4 regions of the Rhizobium anhuiense bv. trifolii genome follow, and region 1 is predicted to be linked to each of the others. Evidence: predicted binding sites of a transcription regulator. Region 1 holds the regulator's gene; each other region holds the start of a gene.

Region 1 (7,377 bases):
ATGGCTCGTATTCGGCGCTAAATCGTTGATAAAACGCCTGAAATTCCAATTAACCTGTTTCCGGTTAATTGGAATAATGGTTGAATATGACGATCTCGTCCGCGCGCGACACATTGAGCTGATAGCGCGCTTTTTCGTCCAGCATGTCCTTGTCGAGCGAGCCGTCACTGAGCAGCGCGACCTGATTTTCCAGATGTTCGCGCTTCGTCTTCAAGACTGCAAGCTCTTTTTCACGCGCGACACGCTGGTGCTCGAACGCTTCCGTCGCGCGCAGGCCGTAATCGCCGTGAATGCAGTGATAACCGAAATAGGAAAGGAAGGCGACCGTCATGGCCGGAATGACGAAGCGGCCGAGCTTTCTCTTCTTATGATGCTTTGTCCACATACACGCATGCTCTTGAACGCATTACCAATTCGCTCAATCTACAGCGCAGAGATTAACCGTTCGTTGACTCTAAAAAAGAGCAACAAAAAACCCGCGCCGGAGAGGCGCGGGTCGAACCGTTGAAAATCAGATGCGATCAGCCGCGAATGATCGAGCGGCCGGCATACTGGGCCTGAGGACCGAGGCCTTCTTCGATACGGATCAGCTGGTTGTACTTGGCAAGACGGTCGGAACGCGACAGCGAGCCGGTCTTGATCTGACCGCAGTTGGTGGCGACCGCGAGATCGGCGATGGTCGAATCTTCCGTTTCGCCGGAGCGGTGAGACATGACGGCGGTATAGGCTGCCTTGTGCGCCGTGTTGACGGCGTCGAGGGTTTCGGTCAGCGAGCCGATCTGGTTGACCTTGACGAGGATCGAGTTGGCGACACCCATGCGGATGCCATCGCGAAGGCGGGCAGAGTTGGTGACGAAGAGATCGTCGCCGACGAGCTGGGTCTTCTTGCCGGTCAGGTCGGTCAGCGTCTTCCAGCCATCCCAGTCGTCCTCAGCCATGCCGTCCTCGATCGAGATGATCGGGTACTTGGCGGCGAGTTCGGCCAGATATTCGGCCATGGCGCCCGATTCGAGCGTGCGGCCTTCCCCTTCGAGAACATATTTGCCGTCCTTGAAGAATTCCGTCGAGGCGCAATCGAGGCCGAGGTAGATGTCCTCACCCGGCTTGTAGCCGGCTTTTTCGACCGACTTGACGATGAAGTCGAGGGCTTCGGAAGCGCTCTTCAGGCCCGGTGCGAAACCGCCTTCGTCGCCGACATTGGTGTTGTGGCCCTGTGCGGCAAGTTCCTTGCGGAGCGTATGGAAGACTTCCGAACCCATGCGCACGGCTTCGGCGATCGTATCGGCGCCGACCGGCAGGATCATGAATTCCTGGAAATCGATCGGGTTGTCGGCATGGGCGCCGCCGTTGATGATGTTCATCATCGGCACCGGCAGCAGGCTGGCGGAAGCGCCGCCGACATAACGGTAGAGCGGCAGGCCGGAGGCCTGGGCGGCAGCCTTGGCGACGGCGAGCGACACGCCGAGGATGGCGTTGGCGCCGAGGCGCGACTTGTTCGGCGTGCCGTCCAGCTCGATCATGATGTTGTCGATCTGGATCTGGTTTTCGGCGTCGATGCCGCCGATCGCATCGAAGATCTCGGTGTTGGCGGCATCGACCGCCTTCTGGACGCCCTTGCCGAGGTAGCGCTTGCCGCCGTCGCGCAGTTCGACCGCCTCATGCGCGCCCGTCGAGGCGCCCGAGGGAACAGCCGCGCGGCCCATGCTGCCGTCTTCGAGATAGACATCGACTTCGACGGTGGGATTGCCACGGCTATCGAGAATCTCGCGGGCGATGATATCGGTGATTGCAGTCATGGGTTCTTCCTGCTCAGTGGGTGATAAGTCGTTCGAAACCTGTCTTAATCGAAGGCGAGCAAATTACAATGCCGCAATTGCCAGCCTTCGAACCAGCGTTCCGATGTGGACGAAAGCGCGTCGCGATCTCTAACATTCGCATGGTCCGCGCTTTGCTCTTTGGTTTTGCGCGACATGCTTATAGCGCGATCATGTCAGACTGTTGAACGTCAAGCTGGGTAATCAGGCCTTGGCGACCGCATCGAAGGCAAGCAGCTTTTCGAGGAGCCGCGGCATGTCCTTGAGATAGACCATGTTCGGTCCGTCGGAAGGCGCATTGTCGGGGTCCTGATGGGTTTCGAGGAAGACGCCGGCAATGCCGGTCGCCACCGCTGCGCGCGCCAGCGTTTCAACGAATTCCCGCTGGCCGCCCGAGGAATCGCCCTGCCCGCCCGGCTGCGCCACGGAATGGGTGGCGTCGAAAACAACGGGAGCACCCATCGACGCCATGATCGGCAGCGAACGCATGTCGGAAACCAGCGTGTTGTAGCCAAACGAGGCGCCGCGCTCGCACAGCAGCACGTTCGGATTGCCGCTGGCGTTAAGCTTCTTCAGGACGTTTTTCATATCCCAGGGAGCGAGGAACTGGCCCTTCTTGACATTGACGACGCGGCCGGTATTGGCGGCGGCGATGAGAAGATCGGTCTGGCGGCAAAGGAAGGCCGGGATCTGCAGGACATCGACGGTCTTTGCCACCTCGGCGCATTGTTCGGCGGTATGAACGTCGGTCAGGACGGGAAAGCCGAATTCCTTCTTGAGGTCGGCAAAGATCTCCATGCCCTTTTCAATGCCGATGCCGCGTTCGGCCGAAAGCGAAGTGCGGTTTGCCTTGTCGAAGGAGCTCTTGTAGACGAGGCCGATGCCGAGCTTTCCGCAAAGCTCCTTCAGCGTGCCGGCCACCATGAAGGCGTGGTCGCGGCTCTCCATCTGGCAAGGGCCGGCAATCAGCGACAGGCGGCCGGTGTTGGAAAAGGTGACCTGGCCCTGGCCCTCGCCGATCTTGACTTGGGAATTCGTATCTGTGCTCATCGTGTTTCCTCGAAGGCGAAAAGCGTGCCCTGCCCGGGCGCGGGCTTCACCAGAATGCGATTGTTCTTGCGCGTATATGTCACCCCGTTAGCAGCCAAATGCGCTTCTGTCACGGCAAGATCGGCGACAGCGAAGAGAATCGCCCGGCCGCGCAGGCCGCGGTCGGCGGATGGGACAGCGACCTCGAAATAGGCCTCCAAACCCTCCGGCGTCATCAGGCTGATTTTCACATTCGACGCCGCGATCGTGACGCCGAAACCGGTTTTCTCGACTGCCGATTGCGCGCTGGCAAGACTGACGAAGGCGGCGAAGGCAGCCGCATCGGGCGCGCAAAGCACCACCTCGGCAATGCCGGTGACGCCATTGGCATGCGCCTCCAGCGCGCTGCGGTCGGCCGGCAGCGGATTGACGCGCTCGACGGTGAAGAGAAAGAGATCGGGCGCGCGCAGGTCGCCGGCAAAGGCCAGCCTGAAGCCGGCAATGCTCTCAGAACCATCCGGCATCGTCATCGGCCGGCTGAACGCCAGCATCTCGCCGGCGCTCGCTCCGTCGCCGACGAAATTCCGATGATCGATATCGGCATCCTCGCTGCCGAAGGCCACCGCCGAAAGCCCTTCCTCGCCGCAGCGGAATCGGAAGGCGCGGTTGCGGGCGGTGAAGACATTGCCTTGCCGCGCCGATGCTTCACTTTCCCTAACGCTCGCAATCCCGAGCGGCTCCAGATAGGTCTTATCGGCAAAAAAGACGCAGGCATTCTCCGTTCCGAAGGGATGACGCGCATCGGCGGCAACGGTAAAGCCCAGCTTGCCGAGCCTCTCGCGCGCCAGATCGATATTGACGACCGGCAGCACGACATGATCCAGCGGGCGTGGTTTGGCGGAATGCTCGTTCATGATATCCCCTCTCCTGACACGGCAGAGATGTGCGACAGTGCCGCCCAAGGCAAGACTTGTCGGCCAATCCGGCAAATGAAAATAAAAATCTCAACGAGTTGGCGCCAAGTTTTACGGAAATTTAGCTACTTGCGGAACACATATGGAACATATAGTGTCTGTTCTGGATTTGTTTCAATCACGAGGTCACAACGTCGATGCTCACGCGCAAACAACAGGAGCTTCTCCTCTTCATTCATGAGCGCATGAAGGAATCCGGCGTTCCGCCGTCTTTCGACGAAATGAAGGACGCCCTGGATCTCGCTTCGAAGTCCGGGATTCACCGGCTGATTACGGCGCTCGAGGAGCGTGGCTTCATTCGCCGCCTACCGAACCGGGCCCGCGCACTCGAGGTCATCAAGCTTCCGGAGGCCTATAGCCCCAGCATCCAGCCCCGGCGCGGCTTTTCGCCGAGCGTCATTGAGGGCAGCCTGGGCAAGCCCCAGCCGGTCGCCACTCCCGCTCCTGCAAAACCCGTCGCCGACAATGGCAACTCAGTCTCCGTGCCGGTCATGGGCCGCATCGCCGCCGGCGTTCCGATCTCGGCAATCCAGAACAACACCCACGACATCGTCGTTCCGGCCGATATGCTCGGCTCCGGTGAACACTACGCGCTGGAGGTCAAGGGTGATTCGATGATCGACGCCGGCATTTTCGACGGCGACACCGTGATCATCCGCAATGGCAGCACCGCAAGCCCTGGCGACATCGTCGTTGCTCTCGTCGACGACGAAGAAGCGACACTCAAACGCTTCCGCCGCAAGGGCGCCTCGATCGCGCTGGAAGCGGCCAACCCGGCTTACGAGACCCGGATCTTCGGGCCAGACCGCGTCAAGGTGCAGGGCAAACTCGTCGGCCTTATTCGCCGCTATCACTAACACCCTGGCCGGTTTCGACAAAGCTGTTGCTGCGCCAGTCATAGGCGCGATGGCGGATCCATGGCCGCCACAGATCATCGAATGCGGTTGTGACCTCCATGCCGGCCTCCGCGAAGCGCAGCTCGACGGAACCGGTCCGGCGCAACGTCTCGCCGGTGAAGAGCGTCGCGCCTGAGCGGCAGCTGTTGAAACGCAGGCGGACCGACGTTACCACGATATCGGCCGCATCGCAGGCCGGAGCGAGATAGGCGGCATTGTCGATGACGGCGACCACATGACCGTTGCCAAGCCTTGATATGCACCAGGCCTTCTTGACGCAGGAAAAGCGGTTTGCGTCACCGCCGGCTGCAGCCGCCCGCATCGCCGCCCTCGCTTCGTTCTGCTGATCGCGGGAGAGCTTGACGCGGCGGTCCTCTCCCGCTGGCGGGACAGCAGGACCATCCAGCATCTTCGGCGGGTCATGCGCCGGCAGGACCAGCGCGCGCTGCCATTGGTCGAAGATGAAATCCGGCGGGTTTTCACGGTTGGAGGCCATTGCCGCCGCCTCGACGACCGCGACGAGACTGCCATCTTCCGAAATCACCAGATCCGGCGGCCGGGGAACCGGCAGAAGCAGCAGGATGAGCGTTGCGGCTGACATGATCGACGTGCCCATATGGCGCAGCCGAGTGCGGAGCAGCGTCAGCAGCAGGAAGCCTGCCACGGCGACCGCGAAATACCAGGCGGGCAAGCGGCCGATGCCGATGTCGCCACCCCAGCCGGACACGGTCTTGGCGACGGCGATCACCAGATCGAGGCCGAATCCGACAATCTTCCAAGGCAAAACGTCCAGACCGAAAGGCATGAGCAGCATCGCCAGCAACCCGGCCGGCATGATGATGAAGGAGATGATCGGCATCGTCGCGAGGTTTGCCGGCAGGCCGTAGGCGGTCAGGCGATGAAAATGCTCGATCGAAAACAGTGCGGTGGAGAAACCGCCGATCAGCGAGGTCAGGAAGACACCGCCGAAGAACCCCGCAACCGCGACGAAAGGCCTGACGATCGGCAGCTTCAGGAAGGCATTCTCGCGGACGCGCCGATCCTTCCACAGCTGATAGCCCGACACGAGCGCCAAGGTTGCGGCAAAGGACATCTGGAAGCTCGGACCCAGGACCTCGGACGGCGAAATGGCGAGGATGACGAGCGCGGAGAGAGCGACATTGCGCAGGCTGATCGACGGCCGGTCGAAGAAGACGGCAATCAGCATGATGGCCATCATGATGAACGCGCGCTCGGCCGAGACCGCGAAGCCGGAGATCAGGAAATAGGCCGTGACGGCGATGAGCGCGCCGGCGGCGGCGATCTTCTTCGTCGGATAGGCCTGGGCGACGCCGGGAAAGAGGCTGAGCAGCATCCGGAAGCCGACGAAGAAGATGCCGGCCGACAGCGCCATGTTGAGGCCGGAGATGGCGATGATATGCGCCAGACCGGACTGGCGCAGCGCCTCCGTGGTCGCATTCGAGATGGCGCGCCGTTCGTCCGTCACCAGAGCAGCGGCAAAAGCGCCGGTGTCGCCGGGCAGAATCGATCGGATGCGGTCGCCGATGCCGCTGCGCAGCCGGTAAAGCCATTCGAGCAGGGCTTCCGCCGTCGATCTGGCAGCCTGCGGGCCCGCCTGCAAATCGACTTTCGTCGGCGCGCCGTAGAAGAAACCATTGGCGCCGATGCCATCGAAATAGGCCCCGAAAGAGAAGTCGTTGAGCTCTGGAAGTGCTGGGCCTGACGGCGGTGTCAGCCGAGCCCTGCCGGTGATGATGTCACCGATCTCGAAAGGCGCGTCGGCGCCGCGGGCGATCGCGGTTATCCGTTCCGGCGGCCGCTTCACCTGCGGCGCCTCGGTGCCGGTGACGGCCAGAATGTAGCGCCACCGGCCGCGACCATCGCCTTCGCGCCGTTCGACACGGCCGGTCACCGTCGTCGTCACGGCGGAGTCGAGGATCACGGTCGAAGCCCGCCAGCTTTCGAACTCCGCCGAGACCATGCCACCGGCCACAAGTGCAAGCGCCAGCAGGACGGTCCGCAATGCCGCCCGCATACGGCTGGCGATCAGAACCGCGGTCGTCAGCACCAACAGGCAGAGCAGCGGTGCAATGACCGGAAAATCCGATGCTCCAAGAAACCAGAAGGCTGATCCGGCGCCGAGGAAGACCGGCGAGAATAGCAGCAGGCGGCCATGATCCGCCTCCTCGCCCAGCATGCGCCTGCCGGCACGCAGCGATTGCGAGGCCAAAGCCGGCAGGCGATGGCGCAACGGTGTCGCCGACTGCGTCCTTGCCGGCCGCGACACCACGGCAGGGGGAGAAAAACCGGAGGTATCGGCAAGGCCGGCGCCTGCTTCCGGCCGCAATTCGACTGTCGTCAATTCCTGCATCCGCCGCCCAAGCTCACCCGCCAAGGCGGCCAGAATGCAACCTCCCATCAAATCCGGCAAGAATAATCGATTGAAATATGAGGGAAAATCGCGAGTGCCAAAAGACCAGTCGAATCATCAGCTTCCGATATGCACGCGGCTCATCGCTGCAGTGCCTAAAAGGTGATACCGCAATGCACAAAATGCCGTCACGGTAACTTGGCATTAGCTTCGCGATCATATAGCTATCGGTGAGGACGCTTAACCCCTATGGCGCTTTTAAGGCGCCACCGCCATTTCGGAGGATCAGCATG
Region 2 (7,377 bases), 1.1 Mb from region 1:
ACAAGAAATCCTGACGGGCGGGACGCATGCCTGAAGAGGGCCTGGCCGACGCTTTCGGCGTCACCGAAGAGGCGCGCGCGAAGATCAACCTGGCCCTGCATGTGACGGGCCAGCGGCCGGACGGTTATCATCTGCTCGATATGCTGGTGACCTTCGCAGAGCATGGCGACCGGCTGGGTTTCCTGCCCGCACAGGCCGACGCCTTCACCCTGTCAGGCCGTTTCGGCGGCGCGCTTGCCGAAGATGGCGGCACCAACCTCGTGCTGAGGGCGCGTGATCTCCTGCGCGAGGCGGTCGGAGCTCTCGCCTTCCCTGTGCATATCCACCTCCAGAAGAATTTGCCGATCGCCTCCGGTATCGGCGGCGGCTCGGCCGACGCAGCTGCGACCTTGCGGGGGCTGATGCGCCTCTGGGGCACTAGGTTGCCCGAGGACGCGCTTGCTATGCTGGCGCTGAAGCTCGGCGCCGACGTGCCGATGTGCATGGAAAGCCGGCCGCTGATTGCCCGCGGCATCGGCGAAAAGATCGAAGCGGTGCCTGATCTGCCGGCCTTTGCCATGGTGCTCGCCAATCCGCTGAAGGGCGTGTCGACGCCCGAGGTTTTCCGCCGGCTGGCGACAAAGGACAATCCGGCCTTGAGCCTGGCTCCGCGTGTGCCCAACACTGCCGACTGGCTCGCGGCGATCGGTGCCGCCCGCAACGATCTGGAACCGCCGGCGCGCGAGCTTGTGGCGGAGATATCGGCGATCTCGGCGATGCTGCAGGCCAGCGGCGCGCTGTTGACCCGCATGTCCGGTTCCGGCGCCACCTGCTTCGGCATCTTTGCCACCATGACCGCCGCCGAAGATGCGGCGGCGGCTCTTCACGACGCGCGGCCCGACTGGTATTTCCAGGCGACGGAAACGGTTTCGGGAGGCACGTGATGGCAGCTCTGGACGAAAAGCGACCCTTCATCGCGGTCGGTATTGCGGTTCTCACGATCTCGGACACGCGCACGCCGGAGACGGACAAGTCAGGCGACACGCTGGCGGCGCGGATCACCGAAGCGGGCCACCGGCTGGTCGACCGTGGCATCGTACCCGATGATCGCACGGAGATTGCCTCCCGGGTAAAGGCCTGGATTGACAGCAAAGACATAGACGTCGTCATCACCACGGGTGGTACCGGCTTTACCGGCCGCGACGTGACGCCCGAGGCGCTGGAGCCTTTGTTCGAAAAGCGGATGGACGGCTTTTCCGCCATCTTCCACCGGATCTCCTACGAGAAGATCGGCACGGCGACGATCCAATCGCGCGCCACGGCAGGCGTTGCCAATGCCACCTTCATCTTCGCGCTGCCGGGTTCGCCCGGCGCCTGCCGGGATGCCTGGGACGGCATTCTGAAAGGCCAACTCGACTACCGCAGCGTGCCGTGCAATTTCGTCGAGATCATGCCGCGGCTGGACGAGCACCTGAAACGCGGCGCGACGAAGTAGACTGCCTGCAAGAGCGGCATTCCTATGTGGCCAGGCCCGGCAGGACGGGCATGGTATCCCAGCTATCACCCGACAGCAGAATGCAGCTTACGCCGTGAACATCCGTGACGATGAGGGTCCAGGTGCCGCTTTCGGCGGCATAGACCTCAAGAATGGCGTTCTGGTTGATCAGTCCGACTGCCGTGAGCTTTTCGGCGAAGTTCTTGTCCAGGAAATTGACGATTTCGGGTCGGCCTGCGCAACTGCGCATCATCTGCGATGCTGCCGAATGCGGATGCGCGATCACCAATATCGGCAATATGACGGCCAGCAGGCCGTAGATCATACCGCGTGTCATGACGCACCTCCTTTCGCCGGGTACCCGGCAGAAGAGGAGATTGTCGCTGACCTGTTCTGCCGTTCACCGGCATTCCATGGCCATTCCGTTGCGAAGCGCGGCGCTTCGACGGCGCCATGTTTGAATTATAGCGCGAAATCCTATTGGGCGCCATCTTTTGCGCGAGCGGTGGGAGGGGATCGCGGCAGCTACCGTGCGGCGCGGGCGACCCAGGACGGAATGAGCTCGCTCGCCAGCCGCCGCGGTTTCTGGCCCTTGACGAATTCGGCAAGCCGCATGCCGCTTTTGGCGGTGGCGAGTGCCAGCTTTTTCGGCACCAGGAAACCGAGTTCCAGCGGCGGTACGGCCCGGCCGACACGCTGGAAGAACGGGCGGCGATAGCCCCTCGACGCAGTGAAGCGCGCCGGCAGCTTGTTCAGCGCCACATATTCGGCGATCTCATCGATCCAGCCCGCCTGCGGTCTGGCGCCCGGCTCGACGAAGAGCAGCCATTCGCCGCGCGCCGAGCGGACGATGTCCTTGATATCCCATTGCGAATGGAAGCGGCAGCCGGCAGCGTCGGCCACCCGTGAGGTGCCGTCGCGAGAGCCGCGATCGAGCACGATCACATCGCTCACCAGCCCCTCCACTGCGCCTGCCACCAAGACCGATAAAGTCTGCGCCAGTTCAGATTCCTGATCCTGACATTCGAGAACAACCGTCAACATTGACTGTTTATAATGCGCCGCACAAATTTTTGCCAGCGCCGTTTTCCTCATTTTGTTCTTGCATTGTTCTCATTTTGCCGATAGGAATTTAATCAGCAAAACGGGCGGAGGCGATGGCTTTCCGCCACGGGAGAATCCGATGAGAGAGCAGTCCCTGGCAGGGCAGGCCGCATTCGCGCCTGCCAATACGGCAGATATTGCCGATGCGATGATCGTTTCCTCGGGTCTAAGGGTCGAGGTCGATCGGCGGCGCGGGCGTGGGGCGGGATTGAACCCGACGGGGCGGTTCGAAGCGCTGCAGCGGGAGACCTTCGACGATGGCTGGCAGACATGGGAAGAACTGCCGCCGTTCAAGACGGAAGTGCAGGTCGAGAAGCCGCGCACGGCCATCACCCGCAACGAATCGCCGGATATTTCCTTCGACCGTTCGATCAATCCCTATCGCGGCTGCGAACATGGCTGCATCTATTGTTTCGCCCGGCCGACGCATGCCTATATGGGGCTTTCCGCAGGGCTCGATTTCGAGACGAAGCTGTTTGCCAAGCCCGATGCGGCAAAGTTGCTGGAGCGGGAGCTCGCCAAACCCGGCTACAAGGTGCGGGTGATCGCCATCGGTACCAATACCGACCCCTATCAGCCGATCGAAAAGGAATGGCGCATCATGCGCGGCATCCTCGAGGTCTTGAACAAGGCAAACCATCCGGTCTCGATCGTCACCAAATCGGCGATGATCCTGCGTGATCTCGACATTCTGCGGGAGATGGCAAGCAAGAACCTGGTGCGCGTTGGCATCTCCGTGACCACGCTGGATCGCAAGCTCGCCCGGACGATGGAGCCGCGGGCCGCAACACCGCCGCGGCGGCTGGAGACGATCCACACCCTTGCCGAAGCTGGCATCCAGACGGCTGTGATGGCCGCCCCGCTGATCCCGGCGCTGAACGATCACGAGTTGGAGCGCATTCTCGAATCGGCCAAGGCTGCCGGCGCCGCCGAGGCGAGCTATGTCATCCTCAGGCTGCCGCTCGAGGTCAGCCCGCTGTTTCGTGATTGGCTGCTGCAACATTACCCCGATCGTTACCGGCATGTGATGTCGCTGGTGCGCTCGATGCGCGGCGGCAAGGATTACGATGCCGAATTCGGCAAGCGCATGAAGGGCGCCGGTCCCTATGCCTGGCAGATCGCCAGGCGATTTGAGATGGCAGCCCGGCGTTTCGGCCTGACGCGACGCAGCGTGCCGCTGCGCGACGACCTGTTCGTGCCGCCCGACGGCAGCGGCGTCCAGCTGTCGCTTCTTTGACCTTTTGTTTTACGCAGTTCAGGCAAACCGCTTCGCGCTTTGCCGGGAACTGCTCTCTGGCCTTTACGCAATTCCGAACGGAAAACCGCTTCGCACTTTTCCTGGAATTGCTTGTAGCTTGCGCATCGGCTTCTCGATAGAACCGCCCTGTCTTCGAGCCCCGAGCGCAATTCCCGCGGATGGCCTTGACCGCCACCATCCGCCGGACCGGTCCCCGGCCGCCGCCCTGATCCGGGGACTTGCGGGAAATCGGGTTGGCGTGCGAGGTTCAGCCGCATGAAACCTCGCACGCCACCCGATTCTCCCCTGCTTTTCGACACGGTTCCGCTCGTGCCGGATTTCAAACTCGAGCTCAAAGCCCGCAGGGCCGGCCACTGGCCGGTTGCCGGCGCCGACGAGGCAGGCCGCGGGCCACTGGCCGGGCCTGTGGTCGCCGCTGCCGTCATCCTCGATCCCAAACGCATCCCCGAGGGTCTGAACGATTCCAAGCAGCTTTCGGCGCAACGGCGCGAGGAACTGTTCGCGCAGATTCTGGCGACCGCGACCGTCTCCATCGCCTCCTCCAGCTCGACGCGCATCGACGAGACCGATATCCGCAAGGCTAGCCTCGACGCCATGCGCCGCGCCATCTGCAGTCTCGCCATTCCGGCAAGCTACGTGCTGACCGATGGGCTCGACGTGCCGCCCGGCCTCGATTGCCCCGGACAGGCGGTGGTCAAGGGCGATGCTCGCTCGGTCTCGATCGCCGCGGCCTCGATCGTCGCCAAGGTGACGCGCGACCGGATGATGGCACGCGCGCATCATGTGTTTCCGGATTACGGCTTTGCCGCGCATGTGGGCTACGGCACCGCACAGCACCGCGCCGGCATCGAAAAACACGGCCCCTGCTCCCTGCACCGGATGAGCTTCCGGCCGTTGCGCAAGGTCGAGGATGGTCCCGAGATGGATCAGCTTATTTCCGAGTAGGAACGGAGAGGTCGCGGCATGGTCCCTTCGCCCCGTTTACGGCGGTCCGAAGGAGGGGTCGAGACCAGCGGCTCGCCCCCAGCACGAGGCCGAGTCGTCAACAAAAGAAAAGGCCGGGACATGCCCGGCCTTCGCTCTCAATCTTTCCGATACAGCTCAGTTGAGCCGCGTCTTAACCTGGCTGACGGCATTGCCGAAGAGCTCGGACTGAACCTTGGCATCGGCCTGCTTGGCAAGCACGGTTTCGGCGGCCGCGATTGCGAGATCGACGGCAGCGGAACGCACCGCCTTCATCGCCTCGGCCTCGGCCTGCTTGATCTTCTGCTCGGAAAGCGCCGTGCGGTTGGCGACGAATTCTTCCGTCTTCTTCTTCGCCTCAGTGGTCAGCATTTCGGCTTCGCGCTCAGCGGCGGCAACGATGTGGGCCGCTTCGGCTTCCGCTTCCTTGCGCTTGCGCTGGTATTCGGCGAGCAGGTGCTGGGCCTCTTCGCGCAGACGCTTGGCTTCGGCCAATTCGTTGCGGATCTGGTCGGCGCGGTCGTCGAGCGACCGTGCCATCATGCCCGGAACCTTCAGGTAAACGACCAGCGCCAGGAAGAGGACGAGGCCGACAAAGGCGAAGAAAGTCGCGTCAAAAGCAAATTCCATCGATCAAGCCTCCTTCTTGGCAGCTGCGACGGCAGCAGCGACATCGGCCTTGGCGACGGTGCCGCCGATCAACTGATCGACCACGGCAGCCGCGGTTTCCTCGGCAATGGTGCCGACGTCGGCGAAGGCCTTGGCCTTGATCTCGCCAATACGAACTTCGGCAGCCTTGATCTTTTCCGACAGGCTCGCCTCGACAGCGCGGCGATCCTCTTCGGCTTTGGCCTTGGCGGCGTCGCGTGCGGCAGAGCCGATCGCGTTGGACTTGGCGCGCGCAGCGGCCAGTTCACCTTCATAGGTCCGGACGGCGGCGTCGGCTTCCGCCTTCAGGCGGCCAGCTTCTTCCAGATCCTGGGAAATGCGCGTGTGACGCTGATCGAGGATGGCCCCGATGCGCGGCGCGATGACCTTTTGCATGAGCAAATAGAAGACGCCGAACGTGATCACCAGCCAGAGCAGCTGGGATGCGAAGGTCGTCGAATCGAAAGGCGGGAAAGGGCCGCGGGCGTGTTCGCCTTCGGCAACACCAGTCTCGGTATGGACCTCGCCTGCGGCCGGAGCGGCATGCGCATCCGTACCCGTCGCTGCCGCCGGTGCTTCCTCAGCGTAAGCCGGGGTCACAAAAAACATGCTCACCTCCAGGTGGACTGCAAATGCAAAGGATCACGGCTTGCGGTCGCAGGCCGTGATCCATCTATTCGCCGATATCAGACGGCGAAGAGGAGGAGGAGAGCGACGAGCAACGAGAAGATGCCCAGAGCTTCCGTAACGGCGAAGCCGAATACCAGACGGCCGAACTGGCTGTCAGCGGCAGACGGATTGCGCAGTGCGCCGGAGAGGTAGCTGCCGAAGATATTGCCGAGGCCGAGAGCCGTACCGGCCATACCAAAGCAAGCCAGGCCTGCACCGATGTACTTTGCTGCTTCCGCTTCCATGTTGAACTCCTTTGAAATGGTTGTTGCGGCGAATGACTGACGCCCTTTGACGTCGATGTCGTTATCCTTAGTGCCCGCCCGGATGGATTGCGTCGTTGAGGTACATGCAAGTCAGTACCGCAAAGACGTAAGCCTGGAGGAAGGCGACGAGGAACTCGAGACCGGTCAGGGCGACGGTCATGATGAGGGGAAGAACGGCTCCGCCGACACCGACAGCACCGAGGGCTCCAAGCGAGGCGACGAAGCCTGCGAACACCTTCAGCGTGATGTGACCGGCGAGCATGTTCGCAAAAAGACGAACAGAGAGTGAAATCGGACGGGACAGGAACGAAATGATTTCGATCGTGACAACAAGCGGCAGCAGAACGCCCGGCACGCCCGACGGCACGAAGACATTCAGGAAGTGGAAGCCGTGCTTATAGAAGCCGTAGACGAGCACCGTGCCGATAACCAGGAGCGCGAGCGCGAAGGTGACGATGATCTGGCTAGTGACCGTGAAGAAATACGGGAACATGCCGAGCAGGTTCGCCGTCAGGACGAAGGTGAAGAGCGAAAAGACCAGCGGGAAGAACTTCATTCCCTGCTTGCCCGCGCCTTCCTTCAGCATGTTGGCGATGAACTCATAGGACATTTCCGCGACCGACTGCGAGCGGCCCGGCACGATGGCGCGGTTCGAGGTCGCGAAGTAGAGGAAGCCTACGGCAACGGCAGCAGAAGCGGCCATGAAGAGCGATGCATTGGTGAACGAAAAATCAATTCCGCCGATTTCGATCGGCACAATCTTCTGGATCAGGAACTGATGAGTCGGATCGTTAGACACCGCTTGTTCTCTCTCTTTGGCCCGCAGAACGCGGGGTCATTGCACTGGACCGGAACCGGTCCTTATTTCTTGTCGCCCTTGTCGTCCAGGGGATGGGCCACCACCCCCGCAGAACGCAGCACGTTCAGAACGCCGGCACAAAATCCGAGAAGCAGAAGAACAATCAAACCCCAAGGCGCCGTGCCAACAAAACGGT
Region 3 (7,377 bases), 2.1 Mb from region 1:
GGATACCGTCGGGATAACGCCTTGCGGCGCCCGCTCTCGTCAGTCTTTCCAGGGTCTCCTGCGGCGTTTCGCCCGGATCGTTTTCAGGCGGATAATTGTGCTCCAGTTCCTTCAGCGAAAAGCTCAGCTTGCCGAAAAAGGTCTGCGTATTTTCGATCGCATCAGGATAGTCCCGGAAGATCCGGGCCATTTCACGTGAATCCTTGAGGTAACGTTCGGCATTCGGCGCCAGCAGGAATCCGGCTTGTGGTATCTGCACATGCTCCCGGATCGCGATCACGACATCCGAAAGCGGCCGGCGTTCAGGATGGTGGTAAATCGGCTGGTTGGTGGCAATCAGCGGCACGCGGTTTCGGGCAGCCAGCATCGAAAGCACCGCAAAGACCTGCCTCTCGCGGCCGTCATAGGCTGGCGCCAGCGCCATGAAAAAGGCCTTGCGGAATCGCCTGCGAAGCCGCTCCAGATAATCGTCCAGCGTCGACTGCCCCGCCTGATGATCGACAAGGCTGCGGTCGGGAACGAGGGCGAGCATCATCTCGTCCCCCCATTCCGCAAGCTCCGCTTCCGTCAGGATGCAGCTTCCCTTGACCGCTTCTTCCTTCAGATTGCCGGCGCTGAGAAGGCGGCAGAGGTTTGCCCAGCCTCGCCGGTTTTGTGGATAGGCAAGGATATCAGGCGTTCCGTCGGAAAAGACGAGACGCGCGCCCGGTTGAACCCGGATAGGATCGAGAATGACCTCTGTTTTTCCCTTCTTCTTCGCCTCAGCCAGAATCTCATCCCTGTTCTTGTATCTCTCCTCAAGCTGCTCCGCCTGGGCATGCGCTCGCACAACGCCGGCAACCGAATTGCGGTCCGCAATCCCGAGACCGCCGAGCTTCAAATAAGCGGCCTGCACAACCATCTCTTCCGGACCGGAGGCGCCTTCGAGAAACGAGAAATTCGTTCTCGTGCCGACCTCGAAGAATGCCCGTGCGGTTGTCATGCGAACACGCCGTGCATGAACCAGCGAGGGTCAAGCTCCTGACCATAAAAACCACGACGATAGATCCAGAAGCGATGCCCGGTCTCATCCTCAATGCGGAAATAGTCACGCGCCTCGGCCTCATCCCCATCGATCCACCACTCCATGGCAATCCGTTCCGGCCCTTCGCTTCTTGCCACCTGATGCTGCATGCGCCGCCAGCGGAAGATCTGCGGCGGACCATCGGGCACTTCGGCCATCATGATCTCGACCGGCTCCGGCGTTGCAAAGAGCCGCAACGGGCGCTCTTCGCGGAAAGGAAGTTGGATGTCCCGCGCTACCTTCCGCCTGGGAAGACTCTCCATTACAGGAACCGTAATGACGGCGCGTTCCGGCACATGACTCTCGCGAAGCTGGAAGCTTTGCAGGCAATCCGCACCAAGCCGGGCCGACACCCGGTCGACGAAAACAGAAAGCGAGATCTCTCCCTGACGATCGCCCTCGAAATCCTCCTGCGCTTCGTTGAAGGAATCGTGCCGCAACACATTCAACCGCAGGATCTCGAAACCATAGCCGGCATCGAGATCATCATAGACCGCCTGCAATCGCTCGGAAAAAAGCCCGGCAATGAGCTTTGGTTCGCGCAGCGGCTGCGAAGCGCCGACGGAGATACGAAAGACCCTGCCGTCGACGCGGAACAGGACCAGTTCGAACACCCGCCCGCCAGCCCCTCGCGCCTCCAGCGACGGCTGCAGCGACATGGCGACCTGCCTGGTGACGGCAAGGATCTGCTCTTCCGTCCCGATGGGCTCCATCAGCCGGCTTTCGGCCGAGAGGCTGGCGACAGGACGCCGGGGAGAGACCGGCTCTTCTTCATGCCCCAGCGCCTGGTCGAGACGCAGAAGCAGCTCCGGCCCGAACCGGCGGGTTAGCGGCGCTCGCGGCGCATCGATGACATCGCCGATATATTTCAGGCCGAGCTTCTTCAGAGCATCGACGGTTTGTCCTTCCAGCCGCAAGGCTGTAACCGGCAAGGACACCAGCACATGTTCCGCCTCTTCGTCCTCGATCACGCCACTCTGCCCGAAGCGGGACACCGCCCAGGAAAGGCCGGGCGATGATGAAATCGCGCCCCGTGCATCGAACCCCATATGAAAAAGCCGCGACAGCACATCCCGAAGAAGCGCCTTTTCACCGCCGAACAGATGGGCGCAGCCGCTAATGTCGAGAAACAGACCGTCCTTGCCGTCGAATGCCACCAGCGGCGTATAACGGTCGCACCAGTCGGCAATTGCCTCCAGCAGCCGGCGGTCGGCCGCCGGATCCTCTTCCGCGACCTCGAGCATTGGATACATGGCGCGCGCTTCGGCAACGCCCAAATCCTTCCTCAACCCCAGCCTCTCGGCCAACTCGTCCAGTGCCGTCAGCCGAATGGCATTGTTGAGCTTGCCGGAACAGACGATAGGCGGCGTCTCAGGACGCCCTTTCGAACGCCAGGAGAGCCCCCATCGTTTGCGGGCGATGCGGTCCGTTGGCAGATGCGGGAAGCTGAGCGCCAGAATGCGCTGACTGTTGGCCTGGAGGACGAACGAGGTTTGGTTCGGCGACAGGGAGAAATTCGCGTTCATGGGGATTCCACTCCAGAAGAAAGGAGAGCGGAGCCGGATTGCGGCTCTTCTCCAGCGTGAGACGGAAAATCGGATTGCCGATGCTGCCGGAAAGCCTCGATCCGTCCGGCAACGGCCGTAGACCGGCCGGGGCCGGTTCGACATGCAGACGGAAAGCCGCACTGCTTGCCTCCTCCGCTCCGGCCTGGCGCACGAGAAAGAGTGGATGGCGGGCAGCCCGCGCCCGAAGACTGAGCCTGCGGCTTTCGGTCAGCCCGAAATGGGCGGGATTGCCTCGCACTTCGAAGATGACGGCCGAGAAGGCAGCGCTTTCCACCGCCGCCTCCACCAGCCAGAGCGCCTCGTCCAGCTTGCGTGGCGCGGCGTGGAGAAACCGCTCCGGGCTCAGTCCGAAATCCCGAAGTCCGGGGGCATAGGGACGGCCGGCCTCCAGCGTGCCGATTGCATCGCCGATCCAGAGCAACGGCAGAAACCTGCCGGCATCCGCTTCCTGTTTCTGCAGCCGTGCGGCAACAGCCATAGCCAGCCCGCTTGCCGCACCGGCATCGCGAGACAGAGCCGAGCGGAATTCGGTGATCGCATCGAGCGGCAGGCCGCCTTCCAGTGCCCCATCGAGGAACTCTATTCCAAACGGCAGGGGCGGCAGAGTGCGCTCCTGGCGGGCCTTGCGTCCTTCCGCCACGGCTTCCCGTTCCGCCGCGGCAAGCGCCGGCGCGGGCTTTCCCTCCAGTCTGGCGATGGTTTCGCGGAGCGCAAAAAGCCGCTCGCGCGCCAGGGCGTGCTGCGCCATGGCGTTCTCCAATCCGTCTTGTTCCTGTTATGTTCTTATAGATTCCAGAGAGCTAATGAAGAGTCAACGGCCATTCTCTATGAATTTATTCCTGCCTTTGATTCCGCACTCGAAAATCGGCGATAAAGGTTCTATATGGGCCCGCAAAGGAAGGAATATTCATGGCCCGCAGAGACCAGAGCGATGATTGGCGGGACCGCCATGCGCCGACGATCAGCACCTTCGAGTCGCTGGCAATGGAGGCCTACAGCCATCTGCCGGATGAATTCCGCCAGCTGACGACCAACCTCACGATCGAGATCGAGGATTTCCCCGATGACGACGTTTTCGAGGACATGGCGCTGGAAACCCCTTTCGACCTGCTCGGCCTTTTCGAGGGCAGGGGCATTTCCGAACGTTTCACGGTGGAAACCGGCGAGATGCCGAACCGCATCCGCCTCTACCGCCGCCCCATCCTCGATTACTGGGCTGAGAACGATGAGACGCTCGGCGATATCATCACCCATGTCCTGATCCACGAGATCGGCCATCATTTCGGGCTGAGCGACGATGACATGGAGCGGATCGAGGCCAGCGCCGAGGAAGCCGCCGAGCGCTAAACCGCGCGTTCGGCAGAACGCGCTACTGCTCGGAGAGCTTCATCTCAGGATCGTAATCCTTGCTTTCGACATGTTTGACGACGGCCTGGCCGCACTGCATCGCGCCGGTTGCGGCATTGAAGGCATAGGTCGGCGAGCCCTCCAGCGACCAGCCCTTGTTGAGGGCGGCGGTAACCTTGTGGCAGAAGGAAGCATCGTCGGGACCGGTCAGGAAGCGGTAGAGTTTCATCACATCGTCTTTCGTGCTGCAGCCTGGCGGGCTGCGATCAGGCGGGCTTTATGAACCAGACTTTCCGCCTGGACAAGATGCAGCCGCTCGATCATCCGACCGCCTGCATTGATGACGTTCAGCCCCTCGGAAGCGGGATCGGCAAAGGCTGATATGATCGCCTCCGCTTCCGCAATCGCGGCCGAATCCGGGCCGAAATGGCGATTGGCGGGCTCGATCTGCGCGGGATGGATCAGCATCTTGCCGGTAAAGCCCATGGCCCGGCCCTGCTGACATTCGGCATCGAAACCCTGCTCGTCCCTGAAATCGTTGAAGACGCTGTCGATCGCATCGAGCCCGTAGGCGCTGACCGCAAGGACGACCTGCATCAGCCACGGCACGAGATAGCTCCGTCCCGGCTGCGGCAGCACGTCGGTTTCCTTGCGCAGGTCGTTGAGCCCGACGACGAGACAATCGAGCCGCGAGCCCGGCGTGCGCCCGGCCTCGGCGATATCAGCCGCATTCAGGATGCCGCGCGGCGTCTCGATCATCGCCCAGATGCGCAGATCTTCGGGCGCATCCGCCTCGGAGAGAAGGTCGCTGATATCAGTGACATCCTGCGGCTCGTCGACCTTCGGCAGCAGAACGGCATCGGGACCAAGCGCCGTCACCAGCTTCAGATCGGCCAGGCCGAAATTGGACGACAGGCTGTTGATACGGATGATCCGCTCCTTGCCTTGGAGCGGCCGATCCGAAAAAAAGCGCCTCAGGTTTTCCCGCGCTTCCGCCTTCTTTTCCGGCGCCACCGAATCCTCGAGATCGAAGATCACTGCATCGCAATCGACCGCATGGGTCTTTTCGAGGGCGCGGGGGTTGATGGCAGGCACGCTCAGCACCGAACGGCGCAGGCGAGGGGTCACGGGGTTTCGGCTCATGGCGAATTAGTGCCAAGCTTTGACAGCCGAAGCAAGCAACCTGCCCCAGAACATCCAGCAGAACAACAAAAAGCCATGCTTGCCTTGCAGAGAGGAAAGAGAAGGACCACATTCCTTTCCGAAGAAAGGTCTCTAACCATGCAGAACATTCGCTCCATCTTCCTCATGCTTGCCGGCGCCACCGTTTTCGTGGCCATGCTGCTTCTCACCTTTTCGGTGACGCTTGCTGTCGGCGGCATCCTGACCGTACTCATGGTCGGGCGCGCGCTGTCGATGAAGATGAAGCCCGCTCCGATCCGTGCCAAGGCAAACAACGGTAAGCCGGAGATGCGGGTGTGGAACGACGGCCGCGGCACGATCATCGATCTCTGATCACCTTTTCACTGAAGATTTCGTTCGCTGAAAAATTTCGGCCGACACTGTCGGATCACGCTTCCATGCTGCGTCCTTGAAGCAGCCAGGCATTCAGCCGGCGCTAAAAACGAATGGAGGACAAGCATGGATGCGACAGAGAGCAACCCGACCAAGATGCCGCCGGTCAAGAATGGCCTGCTGCCCTATCTGACGGTCAATGGCGCGGTGAAAGCTGCGGAATTCTACACGAAGGCTTTCGGCGCCGAAGAGGCCTATCGCGTGCCGGTCGACGAAAACGGCAGAACGATGCATGTGCATCTCTACATCAACGGCAGCTCCCTCATGCTGTCGGATGCCTATCCCGAATACGGCCATCCCTTCAAAGGCCACGAAGGCTTCGCCATCCAGCTGGTTATCGACGATATCGATTTCTGGTGGGATCGCGCGGTTGCGGCCGGCGCCGAAGTCGTCATGCCGGTCGAACTGATGTTCTGGGGCGACCGCTACGGCCAGCTTCGTGATCCGTTCGGCGTCCTCTGGGGGTTGAACGCACCGTCCAAATAAGGGGACCGGCGCAATCGGCAGGCCGCGCGAAACGTCGCGTGGCCGCCATCTGTGAAAGATTCTCCTTCATTTCGACGAAAAACTGGACTAGATGCAAATTCAGAAAGTAGATTTGCTGAAATGGAGCATGGATCATGGATAAATTCGTGAAGCTCACGGGCGTTGCAGCGCCGCTGCCGGTCGTCAACATCGACACCGACATGATCATTCCGAAGGATTATCTGAAGACGATCAAGCGCACCGGCCTCGGCACCGGCCTCTTCGCCGAAGCCCGCTACAATGAGGACGGCTCGGAAAACCCGGATTTCGTGCTCAACAAGCCGGCCTATCGCGATGCCAAGATCCTCGTTGCCGGCGACAATTTCGGCTGCGGCTCCTCGCGCGAGCACGCGCCCTGGGCGCTTCTCGATTTCGGCATCCGCTGCGTGATCTCGACCAGCTTCGCCGACATTTTCTACAACAACTGCTTCAAGAACGGCATTCTGCCGATCAAGGTCAGCCAGGACGATCTCGACAAGCTGATGGACGACGCCTCGCGCGGCTCCAACGCCATCCTGACCGTCGACCTCGAGAGCCTCGAGATCACCGGCCCCGATGGCGGTTCGATCAAGTTCGATCTCGACGAGTTCAAGCGCCACTGCCTGCTGAACGGCCTCGACGATATCGGCCTGACGCTCGAAAAGGGCAAGGCGATCGACAGTTTCGAAAAGAAGAACGCCGCTTCGCACCCTTGGGCGGCCTGAGCACAATCCAATAATTGCCGATCAAGCCGGGCTTTCGCCCGGCTTTTTCTTTACAGTACCGAATTGCCGCAGATCAGAGAAACTTCTCTTTCCAAGCTCTGAGCTTTTCGAGCGATACGCCGATGCCGCCGCAGACTTCGATCAGCGGATTGTCGAAGCGCTGAAGCAGCCCGGCATGCACATCGGCAACGGCAAGGGCGGCACCGCAAGCCGGCTCGACCAGAATGCGCTGCGCATCGGCGAATTTCAGGCAGGCGGCAACGGCATCGGCGTCGCTGACGACGATACTTTCGATCGGATGCTGCTTCGGCAGGTCGAAGACATGCTGCGCCACCTGCCGCGCCCCGAGCGAAGTGGCAATCGAGGTAATGGCGGGAAGGATGATACGCTCATTCGCCTTGAGGCTGGCGTTCAGCGAGGCCGCCCCTTCCGTTTCGACGGCGATGACGGGCACATCGGATAGCCCGTTTCGCTGCAACCCCGCGACAATGCCGGCAAGCAGCCCGCCACCACCGACGCTGGTGACGACGCAATCGAATTTTGCACCCTTCGCCACCACTTCGTCGATCAGCGTGGCATGGCCATCCCACAGCAG
Region 4 (7,377 bases), 1.7 Mb from region 1:
CGGTTGCCGAAAACCTGCTCTTCGAGCATCTGCCGCGCCGCTACGGCCTGGTGAACTACAAGGAAATGAATAAGAGGGCAGCCGAACTCCTGGAGGAGGTCGGCCTCGATGTGGCCCCGACCACGCTGGCGAGCCGCCTCAGCGTCGCGCAGCTTCAGCTGGTCGAGATCGCCAAGGCGCTTTGTTACGAAAGCAAGCTTCTCGTTCTCGATGAACCGACGGCAACCCTGACCTCCAAGGAGGTCGATCGCCTCTTTGAAATTCTGAAACGCCTGAAGCAGCGAGGCGTCACCACGCTCTATATCTCGCACCGGCTGGAGGAGATCTTCGAAGTCGGTGACGATGTGACGGTGCTGCGCGACGGCCAACACGTGATCACCCGGCCGCTGGCAGGGCTGGCTATTCCCGACATCGTCGAGCTCATGGTCGGGCGCAAGCTTTCGGATCACGGCATTTTCCGCGGCGACAGCGTGGTCTCAGGCGAGGCGCTCGGCGTCTCCGGCCTGAAGGTGACGCGCCATAGCCCGGAACTGTCATTTTCCGTGGCAAAGGGCGAGATTGTCGGTATTGCCGGTCTCGTCGGCAGCGGCCGGACGGAGGCGGTTCGCGCCATATTCGGCGCCGACGCCAAGGCGGCCGGCGAAATTCGCCTGAATGGCGAGCCGGTCGAGATCCACTCGCCGCAGGATGCCGTTGCGGCCGGGCTCTGCCTGGCGACCGAAGATCGCAAGATGCAGGGCTTGATGCTCGATATGAGCTGCGCCGAAAATACCACCATCACCGATCTCGCCAAGATCTCCCGCAACGGCCTGATCAGGCGAAGGGCCGAGGAGGATCACGCGCAGCGCCTCGTGCGTGAGCTGCGGATCAAGACCCCGTCCATCCGTCAGGCCGTCAGGACCTTTTCCGGCGGCAATCAGCAAAAGGTCGTCATTGCCAAATGGCTGTTCCGCGGTCCCAAGGTGCTGATTTTCGATGAGCCGACCCGCGGGATCGACGTCGGTGCCAAGGCCGAGATTTATGAGCTCCTGTGGAAGTTTGCGGCCGAGCAAAAAGGTGTCCTGGTCGTGTCTTCCGATCTGCCGGAACTGATCGGCATCTGCCATCGCATCATCGTCTTTTCCGACGGCAAGATCGCAGGGGAAATAGCCCGGGACCAATTCGACGAGAGCAGGATCCTTTCGCTCGCCTACAAGGAGTACAGCCGTGTCCGCCAACATTGAAGAACAGACCGAGGCGAAAACTGGGGCGAAAGAGGTGAGCGTCTGGGACAAGCTGATCCGGATCTCGATGAAGGAAGCGGGCGTCGCCATCGCCCTCATCCTGATCCTGGCGTTTTTCTCGGCGACGGCGCCCTATTTCGCGACGCCGGAGAATTTTCTGAAGATCTTCGTGCAGATCGCCATCAACACCGTGCTGGCCGCGGGCATGACCTTCGTCATCCTCGTCGGTGGCATCGATCTCTCCGTCGGCTCGCTGCTTGCCCTTTGCACGGTCATCGGTGCGACGATCATGATCAATCCGGCGTTTTCGCCATGGCAGGCGATTGTTCTCGCCTGTCTGGCGTCGATGGGCACCGGCGCCATCCTTGGCGCGGTCAATGGCTGGATCTGCGAGAAGTGGAAGCTTCCGTCCTTCATCGTCACCCTCGGCATGCTGAACGTCGCCAGCGGCCTGGCCCGCGTGGTCAGCGACAACTCCACGATAACAGGCCTGCCGCAGCCTTTCGTCGATTTCGGCAACCTGATCTTCTGGGGCATCTTTCCGTCGATCTTCCTGATTGCGATCGTCGTCGTCCTGATCGGCTGGTTCGTGCTGCGCTATACCGTCTTCGGGCGCTTCGTCTTTGCCATCGGCACCAATGAAGAGGCTGTGCGGCTGTCGGGGCATCAGCCGAAAAGATACAAGATCGCGGTCTTCACGATCTCCGGGCTGACCGCCGGCATTGCCGCCATGGTCTATCTGCTCCGCCTCAATGTCGGCAGCCCGGTTGCCGGCATCGGCTATGAGTTGAACGCCATCGCCGCCGTCATCATCGGCGGCACCAGCCTCTCCGGCGGCAAAGGCTCGATCATCGGCACGCTGGTCGGCGCCTGCATTCTGCAGGTGCTGTCGACGGGATTGCAGCTGCTCGGCGCCGACGACAATATCAAGCCGATCGTCATCGGCGCCGTCATCGTGCTCGCCGTTATTCTCGACAGCTATCGCGGCCGGCTGATGCGGATCCTTGAGACGCGATGATCAGGGTGCCCCGGAAGGCCTTGATTGGCCGTTGCGTTTGAAATCTGGCCGACCTACATCTGTCCGGCAGTCAGGAAGGGACGGAAATGGCCAAGATCACCAATGTAGCGGTCCAGATGGATCATGTCGCCGGCATCAATATCGCAGGTGATTCCACCTTCGCCATGAGCCTGGAAGCCCAGGCGCGCGGCTACCGGCTCTTCCATTATACGCCCGACCGCCTGAGCTTCCGCGACGGCAAGCTCTTTGCCAGCGTCGAGCCGATGCTGCTGCGCGACGTCAAGGGCGATCACGTCGAGCTTGGTGCGCCGGAGCGCGTCGATCTCGCCACCATGGATGTCGTGCTGCTGCGCCAGGACCCGCCCTTCGACATGGCCTATATCACCTCGACGCATCTGCTCGAGCGCATTCACCCGAAGACGCTGGTCGTCAACGATCCGGCCTGGGTGCGCAATTCGCCGGAGAAGATCTTCGTCACCGAATTTTCCGACCTGATGCCGAAGACGCTGATCACCAAGGACCCGGCCGAGATCCGCCGTTTCCGCGACGAGATGGGCGATATCATCCTGAAGCCGCTCTACGGCAATGGCGGCGCCGGCGTCTTTCATTCAACCCGCGACGACCGCAACCTCTCCTCGCTGCTGGAGATGTTCGGCCAGCTGTTCCGCGAACCCTTCATCGCCCAGCAATATCTGCCCGATGTGCGCAAGGGCGACAAACGCATCATCCTGGTCGACGGTGAATTTGCCGGCGCCATCAACCGCGTCCCGGCCGAGCACGACAGCCGCTCCAATATGCATGTCGGCGGCCGCGCCGAGGCGACCGAACTAACGTCGCGCGAGCAGGAAATCTGCGCCCGCATCGGCCCGGCGCTGAGAGAACGCGGCTTCCTGCTCGTCGGCATCGACGTGATCGGCGATTACATGACCGAGATCAACGTCACCTCGCCCACGGGCATCCGCGAGGTCAAGAAGTTCGGCGGCGCCGATATATCAAGCCTGCTCTGGGATGCGATCGAACGCAAACGCGGCTGACCGGCAAATCATGCCCGTTTTGATCCCGCGGCCGGGTACAACCCGGTCGCCGCGGATATCCAGATACGTTCCTTGATTGTTCTTGTTTTATTCCCGATTCCATGCCAGATTGCAACCGCTGGCTTTCAAGGGCCGGGGGCGGTATAAGAGTTTGCGGCAAGGGGATGGGTTTATGGTCGCGCGTGTCAGCACGGTGGCATTCCAGGGCATCGAAGGCGTGCCGGTCGAGGTTCAGGTCATGGTCGCGCCCGGCAAGGTCGGCATGCAGATCGTCGGCCTGCCCGACAAGGCGGTTGCCGAAAGCCGCGAGCGGGTGCAGGCCGCCCTCCATGCCTCCGGCCTGGCGCTGCCGGCCAGGCGGGTAACCGTCAATCTGGCGCCCGCCGATTTGCCGAAGGAAGGCTCGCATTTCGATCTGCCGATCGCCCTTGCGCTGATGGCCGCCCTCGGCGCTATTCCCGCCGATGCGCTGTCGGATTTTGTCGTTGTCGGCGAGCTCAACCTCGATGGCACGATCGCCGCCATCGCAGGTGCGCTGCCGGCCGCGATCGGCGCCAATGCGCTCGGCAAGGGGCTGATCTGCCCGGCCGAAAGCGGCGCCGAAGCTGCCTGGGCGGGCGCCGATGTCGATATCCTCGCGCCCCGGAGCCTGATCGCTCTTGCCAATCATTTCCGCGGCACGCAGGTCCTCTCCAGGCCGGAGGCATCGATCCGCGCCAATGCCGCCAACCTGCCGGACCTTGCCGAGATCAAGGGCCAGGAAAGCGCCAAGCGGGCGCTGGAGGTCGCAGCCGCCGGCGGCCATAATCTCCTGATGGTCGGGCCTCCAGGCTCCGGCAAGTCGATGCTGGCGGCCAGGCTGCCGTCGATCCTGCCGCCGCTTTCGGCCGCCGAACTGCTGGAGGTGTCGATGGTCCACTCGATCGCCGGCCAGCTCTCCGGCGGCAAGCTTTCCGACCGCCGGCCCTTCCGCACCCCGCATCATTCCGCCACCATGGCCGCCCTCGTCGGCGGCGGCCTGCGCGCCCGTCCGGGCGAAGCCTCGCTTGCCCATCACGGCGTGCTGTTTCTCGACGAATTTCCAGAGTTCACGCCGCAGGCGCTCGATGCGCTGCGCCAGCCGCTCGAAGGCGGCGAGTGCGTCATCGCGCGTGCCAATCACCGCGTTTCCTATCCGGCGAAATTCCAGCTGATCGCGGCAATGAACCCCTGCCGCTGCGGCATGGCCGGCGAGCCCGGTCATAGCTGCGCCCGCGGCCCGCGCTGCATGAGCGACTACCAGGCCCGCATCTCCGGCCCGCTGATGGACCGCATCGATATCCGCATCGACGTGCCGGCCGTCTCCGCCGCCGATCTCATCCGGCCGATGGCGGCCGAAAGCAGCGCCGACGTCGCCCGCCGCGTCGCCCGCGCCCGCGAGATCCAGCAGGAGCGCTTCGAAAGCGCCGGCGCAAAAGGCATCGGTACCAATGCCCGCTGCTCCACCGCCATGATCGAGAAACTGGCCGAGCCCGATGCTGGCGGCCTGCAGCTGCTGCGCGACGCCGCCGAGAAAATGAAATTCTCCGCCCGCGGCTACCACCGCGTCCTCAAGGTCGCCCGCACCCTGGCCGATCTCGACGGCAAACCGACGGTCGGCCGCATCCATCTCGCCGAAGCGATCTCCTACAGGATCGCCGGGGAGAGGCTGACGGCGGCGGCGTAGGAAAAGGGGCGCCGAAGCACTCAAATACTCTGTAAAATGAATTTCAATTCGTCATGCGCAGGATAGTAACACACGCTGTGCAACGGCCCGCTTTCGGAATGACAGAGCGATCAACTGCGTAACTGGCTCATCATCCTTTGAGAGAGCTTGGCGTCTTCAAGCAAGGGCGTAAGGTCGCTGACCTGATCCAAAGAGCCGACAATCGGCAACTGTCTGATCGACGCGTCCGCTATCGCTGAACACGTGGTCTCTACCGCATCGTCAGCGTTGATGGTCGTAAATGGCCGGTCATGGTATGGACCCACGATTGGCTCGAAGGAGGCGATGCCGATCGCATTTTGCCTGTGCGCCAATTCCAGGTAAGCCCAAGCGAGCGCGTCCTCTCGCTGTCCATGCATTCGAATGTAAGGCCCGCTTCAGGTGGGGTGAGAGCGCCTCTGCGATCGGGAGCCTGGCAAAGCCGCTGCCGAGCCATTTCGAATAGGGGGCGTACCGGCGCTCGAGCAGGAACCCCATTCTCATCACGTCCCGCACCAGCCGCGCGGCGATGACCCGCGAACCCAGGTCGTCTCCGACTTGCCCCGCGCGACCGACAAATGCCTGCTCTTCAGAGATGCGCCGCCACTGACACGCAATCTTGTAGAGCCACACGTCTTCTGGGAAATATCCCAGGCGATCACGGGCCTGGCTCAAGCGGCTGTCGTCATCATGAAAGACGGCGCCTGATGTGAAGGCGAGAAGCTTTTGCTCTGCGAAGCCCAGCCATTGAAGAGCGTTGAGGTTTCCCACCGACCGAACGGCGAAGTGGCCTTCCAGTAGCGCTTCGAGCGTATGAAATTCCAGTCCGTGTTCAAGCGCTCCGGCTGCCTCGACGCTATTTGACGCCGGATGTGGTCGGCTGCGCCAGCCGATAGGTTCTCCAAGATAGTCAGCCGGCGCAAATTTGGAAAATTCATCGACCAATCGCCGTGCACAATTGCCGAAATCATCTCGGCTCAGGAGGATGTGGACGCGTGGCCCCCAATTGTGGTCCTTGGAAACCTCGTCGTCAAAACCGATGAGCTCCGAACCATAGCCGATCAGTGCGGCGGAATAGCGGAGCTCTGGCGCAGCCTCGCTCAACCAGGGCCGAACGATATCAGTATAGAAACCGCGTGATAATTCGATCCCTTGCATGACTTCTCGCCGTGGTCTTGATGCCATTACGATTGGAACGCAGCCGCCTCAGAGGGCCAACCGAAAATGATCGGTGTGGTCATCTTCGACACCTCGGTCAAGGAGATTGCCGAGGCCAGCCCCTCATCCGGTTGCCGCCACCTTCTCCCCGCTCGCGGGGCGAAGGGGGATAGCCGTAACCTCTCCGTTCCTCTCCCGCCTCTCAGGGCACGTCCCCTCGCCCCGTTTACGGGGAGAGGGTTAGGGTGAGGGGCAGTCATTCGGCGCAAACCGGACTGCCGTAGCCTGATGCGAGGATCCGCTGGATATCAACCGGCTGCAGAACAAGCCCGAGCATGACCGAAGCGCCGCGCCACGTACGAAGATGAATGCCCGGCCAAGCTCTGCCTCAGCTCCCCAGCCCCTCAAACAGCGCCGTCGAGAGATAACGCTCTGCGAAGGAGGGGATGATGATGACGATGTTCTTGCCGGCGTTTTCGGGACGGCTGCCGACCTTGATGGCGGCGGTCAGCGCTGCCCCCGAGGAGATGCCGACCGGTACGCCTTCGAGCCGGGCGACGAGGCGCGCCTGTTCGAAGGCTTCGTCATTGGTGACGGTGACGACCTCGTCATAGATGCCGGTATCGAGGATCTTCGGCGCAAAGCCGGCGCCGATGCCCTGGATCTTGTGCGGGCCTGGGTTGCCGCCCGACAGGATCGGCGAATCCGCGGGTTCGACGGCGATGATCTTGATCTCGGGCTTGCGGCTCTTCAGCACCTGGCCGACGCCGGTGATCGTGCCGCCGGTGCCGATGCCGGAGACGACGATATCGACCGTGCCGTCGGTATCGTTCCAGATTTCCTCGGCCGTCGTCTTGCGGTGGATCTCCGGATTGGCCGGGTTTTCGAACTGCTGTGGAATGACGGCATCGGGCAGCGACGACGCCAGTTCCTCGGCCTTGGCGATGGCGCCCTTCATGCCCTTCGGGCCCTCGGTCAGCACCAGCTCGGCGCCGAGCAGCGCCAGCATCTTGCGGCGCTCGACCGACATCGTTTCCGGCATGGTGAGGATCAGCCGGTAGCCCTTGGCGGCGGCGGCAAAGGCAAGCGCGATGCCTGTGTTGCCGGAGGTCGGCTCGATCAGCACCGTCTTGCCGGGAGTAATCTTGCCCTGCGCTTCGAGGCTCTCGATCATCGCGACGCCGATGCGGTCCTTGACCGAGGCGATCGGGTTGAAGAATT

Evidence for each region. Region 1 encodes LexA, which represses DNA repair genes until DNA is damaged. Its sites were predicted from a motif close to TGTTCNNNNTGTGTTCNG; they were not measured.
Region 2: a site for LexA is predicted at 2,572-2,589, ahead of NE851_RS14600 (PA0069 family radical SAM protein). Genes of this name have one in related genera too.
Region 3: a site for LexA is predicted at 3,399-3,416, ahead of NE851_RS09520 (ImuA family protein). Genes of this name have one in related genera too.
Region 4: a site for LexA is predicted at 3,353-3,370, ahead of NE851_RS11675 (YifB family Mg chelatase-like AAA ATPase). Genes of this name have one in related genera too.

What each region holds. Positions count from the first base shown of each region.
Region 1 is NZ_CP098803.1:2,318,093-2,325,469, reverse strand. Features, by position in the region: gene NE851_RS20190 (FtsB family cell division protein) at 65-385, opposite strand; gene eno (phosphopyruvate hydratase) at 522-1,796, opposite strand; gene kdsA (3-deoxy-8-phosphooctulonate synthase) at 2,019-2,864, opposite strand; gene NE851_RS20175 (VOC family protein) at 2,861-3,757, opposite strand; gene lexA (transcriptional repressor LexA) at 3,955-4,674, shown strand; gene NE851_RS20165 (ComEC/Rec2 family competence protein) at 4,655-7,084, opposite strand; gene gltA (citrate synthase) at 7,375-7,377, shown strand, end outside.
Region 2 is NZ_CP098803.1:1,241,622-1,248,998, reverse strand. Features, by position in the region: gene NE851_RS14625 (tetratricopeptide repeat protein) at 1-14, shown strand, start outside; gene NE851_RS14620 (4-(cytidine 5'-diphospho)-2-C-methyl-D-erythritol kinase) at 27-923, shown strand; gene moaB (molybdenum cofactor biosynthesis protein B) at 923-1,474, shown strand; gene NE851_RS14610 (hypothetical protein) at 1,497-1,811, opposite strand; gene NE851_RS14605 (glycosyltransferase family A protein) at 2,000-2,518, opposite strand; gene NE851_RS14600 (PA0069 family radical SAM protein) at 2,658-3,815, shown strand; gene rnhB (ribonuclease HII) at 4,092-4,781, shown strand; gene NE851_RS14590 (F0F1 ATP synthase subunit B) at 4,938-5,429, opposite strand; gene NE851_RS14585 (F0F1 ATP synthase subunit B) at 5,433-6,056, opposite strand; gene NE851_RS14580 (F0F1 ATP synthase subunit C) at 6,134-6,361, opposite strand; gene NE851_RS14575 (F0F1 ATP synthase subunit A) at 6,429-7,181, opposite strand; gene NE851_RS14570 (AtpZ/AtpI family protein) at 7,244-7,377, opposite strand, start outside.
Region 3 is NZ_CP098803.1:181,579-188,955, forward strand. Features, by position in the region: gene NE851_RS09510 (error-prone DNA polymerase) at 1-982, opposite strand, end outside; gene NE851_RS09515 (Y-family DNA polymerase) at 979-2,394, opposite strand; gene NE851_RS09520 (ImuA family protein) at 2,435-3,379, opposite strand; gene NE851_RS09525 (metallopeptidase family protein) at 3,541-3,978, shown strand; gene NE851_RS09530 (DUF1737 domain-containing protein) at 4,001-4,207, opposite strand; gene NE851_RS09535 (HpcH/HpaI aldolase/citrate lyase family protein) at 4,207-5,121, opposite strand; gene NE851_RS09540 (hypothetical protein) at 5,260-5,493, shown strand; gene NE851_RS09545 (VOC family protein) at 5,620-6,039, shown strand; gene leuD (3-isopropylmalate dehydratase small subunit) at 6,174-6,782, shown strand; gene NE851_RS09555 (pyridoxal-phosphate dependent enzyme) at 6,856-7,377, opposite strand, start outside.
Region 4 is NZ_CP098803.1:625,550-632,926, forward strand. Features, by position in the region: gene NE851_RS11660 (sugar ABC transporter ATP-binding protein) at 1-1,223, shown strand, start outside; gene NE851_RS11665 (ABC transporter permease) at 1,207-2,241, shown strand; gene gshB (glutathione synthase) at 2,328-3,275, shown strand; gene NE851_RS11675 (YifB family Mg chelatase-like AAA ATPase) at 3,448-4,980, shown strand; gene NE851_RS11680 (DUF4037 domain-containing protein) at 5,269-6,156, opposite strand; gene cysK (cysteine synthase A) at 6,545-7,377, opposite strand, start outside.